2 regions of the Gordonia sp. NPDC062954 genome follow, and region 1 is predicted to be linked to the other one. Evidence: riboswitches for the same ligand, from Rfam matches in the RefSeq annotation. Region 1 holds a riboswitch; the other holds the start of a gene.

The links. Region 1 has a riboswitch for cobalamin ahead of ACIGKQ_RS12565 (CbtB-domain containing protein). Riboswitches for the same ligand answer to the same signal wherever they lie in the genome.
Region 2: another riboswitch for cobalamin. It lies ahead of ACIGKQ_RS18460 (FecCD family ABC transporter permease); the one in region 1 lies ahead of ACIGKQ_RS12565 (CbtB-domain containing protein).

What each region holds. Positions count from the first base shown of each region.
Region 1 is NZ_JBITWL010000011.1:26,978-30,384, forward strand. It holds gene ACIGKQ_RS12560 (ATP-dependent helicase) at 1-1,735, opposite strand, end outside; cobalamin riboswitch at 1,773-1,913, shown strand; gene ACIGKQ_RS12565 (CbtB-domain containing protein) at 1,945-2,181, shown strand; gene ACIGKQ_RS12570 (CbtA family protein) at 2,208-3,029, shown strand; gene ACIGKQ_RS12575 (histidine phosphatase family protein) at 3,032-3,407, shown strand, end outside.
Region 2 is NZ_JBITWL010000021.1:13,194-16,600, forward strand. It holds gene ACIGKQ_RS18455 (ABC transporter ATP-binding protein) at 1-589, opposite strand, end outside; gene ACIGKQ_RS18460 (FecCD family ABC transporter permease) at 586-1,623, opposite strand; cobalamin riboswitch at 1,755-1,899, opposite strand; gene ACIGKQ_RS18465 (competence/damage-inducible protein A) at 1,968-3,251, opposite strand; gene ACIGKQ_RS18470 (LLM class flavin-dependent oxidoreductase) at 3,293-3,407, opposite strand, start outside.

The DNA of each region.
Region 1 (3,407 bases):
AGACATCCCCGACGCGCGACTCGTAGACCATCTCCTCATCGAGTTCGCCGACGCGGGTCGACTTCTCGCCGACCATGAACACGCCGAACAGTCCGCGATCGGGGATCGACCCGCCGGAGGTGACCGCCAATCGCTGCGCCCCGCGGCGTCCGACGAGTGTCCCGGCATCCCGGTCCCAGGTGACGCGGGGCCGTAGTTCGGCGAACTCGTCGGAGGGAAAGCGTCCGGAGATCAGGTCGAGGGTCGCCTCGTACACCTGGCGGCCGAGCTCGCGGTAGGGCGCGGCGCGGCGGACGAGGTCGTACCACTCGTCCACGTCGAGGTCGTCGACCGCGGCGGCCGCGATGGTCTGCTGGGCGAGGATGTCGAGGGGATTCTGCGGTACCCGTAGTGCCTCGATGGCGCCGTCGAGCATCCGTTCCACGGTCACCGTGCAATGGATCAGGTCGGTCCGGTGCTTGGGGTAGAGCACCCCCTGCGAGATCTCACCCACCTGATGGCCCGCGCGGCCGATGCGCTGGAGTCCGCCGGCCACCGACGGCGGGGCTTCGACCTGCACCACGAGGTCCACCGCGCCCATGTCGATGCCGAGTTCCAGCGAGCTGGTCGCCACCACGCACGGCAGGCGTCCGGCCTTGAGGTCGTCCTCGATCTCGGCGCGCTGTTCCTTGCTGACCGAACCGTGATGCGCGCGGGCCAGGATCGGGGCGGCGCCACCGCTGGCGCCGCTGGCCATGATGTACGCGGGAGCACCGCCGGCGACGGTGGGGTTGGCGGACGGATTCGGCGCATTTCCGGTGCGCTCGGCGTGGATCTCGTTGAGGCGGGCGGTGAGCCGCTCGGCCAGTCGCCGCGAATTGGCGAACACGATGGTCGCGCGGTTCTTCTCGATGAGGTCCACGATGGACGACTCCACGTAGGGCCACAGCGACCCGGCGGTGGGGGAGAACGCGTCGTCGAGGTCTTCGCCGGCAGGTGTGTCCGGTGGTGGCGGGATGTTGGCCATGTCCTCGACGGGCACGTCGACCCGCAGATCGAAGGTCTTGGCCGCCTTGGGACGGACCACCGTGCACGGAGCGCTGCCGCTGAGGAACTCCGCCACGACCTCGGGTGGACGGACCGTCGCCGACAGTCCGATGCGCTGCGCCGGCCGGTCGAGCAGTTCGTCGAGCCGCTCGAGGGAGAGCGCGAGATGGGTACCGCGCTTGGTGGCCGCGACGGCGTGCACCTCGTCGACGATCACCACCTCGACGTCGGTGAGTGTCTCGCGGGCGGCCGAGGTGAGCATCAGAAAGAGCGATTCGGGGGTGGTGATCAGGATGTCCGGCGGAGTTTTGACCAGGGCCCGGCGCTCGGCGGCGGGGGTGTCGCCCGAGCGCACCCCGACGGTGATCGCCGGTTCGGGCTCACCGAGTTCCTGCGCCGCCCGGGTGATGCCGGTCAGTGGCGCGCGCAGATTGCGTTCGACATCGACCGCGAGCGCCTTGAGTGGGGAGATGTAGACGACACGTGTCCCGCGCTTCCGGTCGGGTCGGGCGGCGAGGCGATCCAGCGCCCACAGGAATGCCGACAGTGTCTTGCCGGAGCCGGTGGGCGCGATGACCAGGGTGTTGTTTCCGTCGGCGATGGAGGCCCACGCGCCGGTCTGCGCCGCGGTCGGTTCCTCGAACGCGCCGTCGAACCACCGCCGGGTGGGGGCGGTGAAGCGGTCGAGTACGGACGTCTTGCGGGGCACTCTGCCATCATCCACCACACGTCCGACAACGCCGGTAGTACAGTCATCACACACCAGTGCGCGGGGAATCCGGTGAGAGTCCGGAGCGGTCGCGCCGCTGTGATCCCGTCGCAGTACGGCCACCGAGGCCATCGGCGGCGGGAGAGCCAGAATGCCGCCTGGTGTGTGTTCGCCAACGGATGGGACGCGCAATCCCAGAAAGGACCACCATGACCGCCTCCACGCACTCATCATCGGCCCGCGCAGTGGCCGCGCCGAGCCTTGCGGTACCCAATGTCTCCGCGGCCAGCGTGGCGCTGTGGCTCAGCCTCACCGTGCTGCTCGCCGGGCTGGCCTATTACTTCCTCGGGTACGACCAGGGCGCGGTGAGCGTCTTCGGTTCCGACACCCACGTGCACGAATTCGTGCACGACGCCAGGCACTTCCTCGGTTTCCCTTGCCACTGATCGCCACTGGTAGGAGACAACCGAACATGGAGAAGAAATTCATCGGCGCAGGCCTGCTCTCGGGCCTGGTCGCCGGCATCGTCGCGTTCATCTTCGCGCGGCTGTTCATCGAACCCCTGGTGGTCGAGGCGATCGACTACGAAGAGGGACGCTCCCACGCCGAGGAAATGCTCGCCGGTGAGCACGGTGGCCACGAGCACGGCGAGATCTTCTCGCGCTCGATCCAGGAGAACGTGGGTGCCGGGATCGGAACCATTGTGTTCGCGGTCTGCATGGGCGCGTTCTTCGCGGTCGCGTTCACCGTGCTGTGGGCCTACCTCGGCCGTCGTCACCCGGCCACGGACCCGCGGATGGCCGCCGTGGCGCTGGGCGCGATCGGGTTCGTCGCGGTGTTCGCCGTGCCGTTCTTCGCCTATCCGGCCAACCCGCCGGCGGTGGGCGACGACGACACGATCGGTGCACGCAGCGCGGCATTCCTGACGATCACCATTTTGTCGGTGGTGTTCGCAGTTGTCGCGGTGGTCCTGGCGTTGTGGCTGCGGCCACGGCTCGGCGGGCTCGTCGCGGGCGTGCTCGGGGCTCTCGCGTATCTCGTCGCGGTCTCTGTCACGATCATGCTGCTCCCGGAGTTCCACGAGGTGCCCGGCCCGCTGTCCGACGCCACCGGGCAGATCGCGTTCCCCGGTTTCCCGGGTGATGTCATCGGCGACTACCGGGTGTATGCGATTGCCGATCAACTGATCATGTGGACCGTGTTGACCGTCCTCTTCGCGCTACTCCTCGGACGTCTCATGCGATCGGGTTCCGACGAATCCCCCGACGCCCACGTCGCGCAGGTCGACGCCTGACGATGCTGATCGTCACCGCCGGCCGCACCGGCCCCAACAGATCGGTGCGGTTCGGCGGTGATGCATCTCTGGACGATCGTGGACGACGCGACGTGGCCGGACTCCGCGCGGAGGTCACCGCGACCATCGGCACCGGCCGTGTTGCCGGTGGTCCCGAGCGTGCGGTGGTCGAGTCGTCTGACGTGTTGCAGATCCAACCCGTGACGACACCAGCTCTCCGATCCCTTGATGTCGGTCGGTGGACGGGGCGGATGCCGACCGAGATCACCCCGGATGACTTGGCCGCCTGGTTCACCGATCCGGTCGCCCGCCCGCATGGTGGGGAGAGCGTCGCACGGTTCGTGGAGCGGATCCACCGGTGGTATGTCACCGATGGCG
Region 2 (3,407 bases), on a different contig from region 1:
GGTCGAGCTTGTCGAGGATGCGCATCAGCCGGAGCCTCCAGGCGGCATCGAGATGATTGGTGGGTTCGTCCAGGACCAGCATCGGGGTCTGCTGCGCCAGCGCGCGGGCGAGGATGACCCGGTGGCGTTCACCCCCGGACAGCGCGATGCAGGAACGTCCGCCGGCGTCGCCGAGCCCCACCATCTCCAGAGCGTCGGCGACGATCTCGCGTTCGGCGTCCGCGCCGGCCGCCCACGGGTTGCGGTGCGGGGTGCGCCCGAGGCCGACCGCTTCGGCCACTGTCAACTCCGCCGACGGCTGCTCCTCCTGCGCGACGACGGCGACCGTCCGTGCGCGCTGTCGCGCGCGCATCGCATGCAGATCGGCGCCGCCGACGTACACGGCGCCTGTTGCTGGTGACTCGAGGCCGGCCAGCACCCGCAGCAGCGTCGTCTTGCCGGCGCCGTTGGGCCCCACCACCGCCATCCGGGTACCGGCGGGGATCGTCACATCGACGCCGGAGACAATCGTTCGCGATCCGCGGCGACACGCGACACCGTTGGCCCGGAGGTCGGCGACGTAGGACGCGGCGTCGGTGCGCACGCTCATTCGGTGGGTCCGAACGTGTAACGCCGACGACCCATCAAGAACAGGAAGATAGGTGCGCCGATCAGGCCGGTGACGATGCCCAACGGCATCTCCCGCGGCGCCGCGGCGACGCGCGAGAACACATCCACCCACACGAGGAACAACGCTCCACCGCAGACCGCGACCGGCAGCATCGCCCGGTGGGTCGCACCGACCACCAGGCGGGCGGCGTGCGGAATGATCAGGCCGACGAAGCCGATACCGCCGGCCACCGCGACGAGTACGCCGACCAGAACCCCCTGCACCGCGAACAGCGCGGTGCGCAGCGCAGCCACTGGCACGCCGAGCGAGGACGCGGTGTCGTTGCCGGCAGCGTAGGCGTCGAGCCAGGCGTGGATCACCACCATGCCGAGCAGGGTGGCCAACACGACGACGCCGGCCAACTGCACCTTCGCCCAAGTGGCACCCGCGACGCTGCCCAGCATCCAGAACATGACGCTCTCGGCGGCCTGCGGGTCGCCGGCGGTGAACACCATCAGCGACGACAGCGCCATGAACGCAGACGAGAGCACCACTCCGGACAGAATCAGTCGAATCGCGGTGAGACCGCCCTGCACGCGGGCCACCAGATAGACCGTGACAGTGGCAGCGAGTGCGCCGAGCAGGGCGCCGCCGGACAGCGCCCACAAGCCAAGTGCCGAGAGTGTTCCCATCGTCATCACCGACGTGGCGCCCACCGCCGCACCGGCCGACACCCCGAGCAGGTAGGGCTCGGCGAGGGGGTTACGCACCAGCGCCTGCATCAGTGCGCCCGCCAACGCCAGACCGGCACCGACGATGGCGGCCAGCACCGACCGCGGCAACCGCAGGTCCCAGATGATGACCGAGTACGCGGTGTCGGTGGTGTCGCCGGTCAGCCTCCCCAGGACCGTGTCCCACACGTCGGCTACGGGAATGTGTTCGGAACCGAATGCGACCGACGTGACGATGCTGACGGCGGTAAGTGCCGCCAATGCCACGGCCAGCGGGGCGGGCGACAACCGGCGTGCCGACAGATCGGGTGGGGTCGCCGCGCGGGCGGTCACCACCGTGACCGAGGTGTCGTCTCGTACATGGGAGGGTGATGACGGTGAGCGTTGTGCACGGCTACCTCGTGATGTCGGGGGATCTGTGCGCGAGATACCCGGTGGACTCATACGAGAACGGCAGGTAGTCGGACTCGGGATGGACGAAGCTCGTCTTCCCACACCGTTGCGCGCCAGTCCCGGATTCTCACCGGGTTCCCTGACATCCGCATACCGCGGATGGGCACCGTTCTCTGCGTGCAGGCTATCAAGCCGGATCTGTCGGCTACTGCCCAGCTATCCGGTTGGTGCGGCGTTCGGTACCTCGGTCCTCGTCACGAAGGGTCGTCCAGCACGCCCGCCACCAGGTGCATCGCCGCCACTGTGGACAGCATCCGCACATTGGCGCGATCACCGGGGAAATATCGCGTCCAGGTCGCGGTGGGCCGGCCGGACACGGCCACCCCGAAGCACACCGTGCCCACCGGCTTGATGTCCGTACCACCACCGGGTCCGGCGATCCCGGTGGTGGAGACCGCGACATCGGCGCCGAGCCGGTCGGCGGCGCCGTCGGCCATCGCGGCCGCCACCTGCTCGCTGACCGCACCGTGCTCGGCGATCATCGCCGCCGGAACGCCGAGCTGCCCGGACTTGACCTCGTTGGCGTAGGCGACCACACCGCCCACCAGATAGGCCGACGACCCGGCGCGATCGGTGAGCCGGGCCGCGACCATGCCGCCGGTGCAGGATTCGGCCGTCGCGATGGTCCGACCGGACAACGCGGCCACGACCTGGTCGTCGATGGTCGATCCATCGGTGGAAAAAACCTGCTTCCCATGGTGTTCGGCGATCAGCGCGGCCAGTTCGGCGTAGGCGGGTGCCGCCTCGGCGACGAAGCGTGTCACCATCTCCAGTTCACCGTGCCGAAGGCAGGTGGTGACCTCCAGATCGCCGACACCGCTGATCGTGTCGTCGGCCAAGCGCAACGTCTCGGCGAGATCGGCCTCCGACAGCCCATAGGCACGAATCACCTCCTGGCGGTGATCGATCCGCGCCGCCAACGCATCGCGGACAGGTGGTGTGTCGAGCGCGGTCGGCCACATCGCCTGCAGTTCACGCGGCGGTCCGGGCAGCACCAGAATCGTCGGCATGCCGGCCCCGTCGACCGGGATCGCCACACCGGGTGCCGTACCGGTGGGTGGAATCGGTACGGCACCGTCGGGAACCAGTGCCTGCTTGCGGATTCCGGCGCGCAGGGGGGAGCTGTCCGGTTGGGCGTTGCGGCGCTTCATCCAGCGGTCGATGATCGCGGTGATGTGTGCCTCGAGTTCGGCGTCGAGATTCAGGGCGCGTCCGCAGAAGTCGGCGACGGTCGCGACGGTGAGGTCGTCGGCGGTCGGGCCGAGCCCACCGGTCGTCACGATGAGGTCGACGTCGTCGGCGGCCAGGAAACGCAATTGCGCGAGCAGGTCGGCGGGCCGGTCACCGCAGACGGTGATGTGGGCGACGTCGACCCCCATCGTCAGGAGGCGATCGGCCACCCACGGCCCGTTCTGATCGGCCACCCGCCCCGACAACACCTCGGTCCCGGTCACCACGATGCCCGCACGCACACTCACCCGGCCGAGTCTATCGACGGCCGGCGGTCGCGGTGTCGGAGTCAGGACAGACCGCGGGCCGCCAGTGCCTCCAGCACGGTGAGTGGCGCACGGTAGGGCTCATCGTCGCGTGGCCAGTGCACGATGACATCGGTGAATCCGAGGTTCGCGGCACGC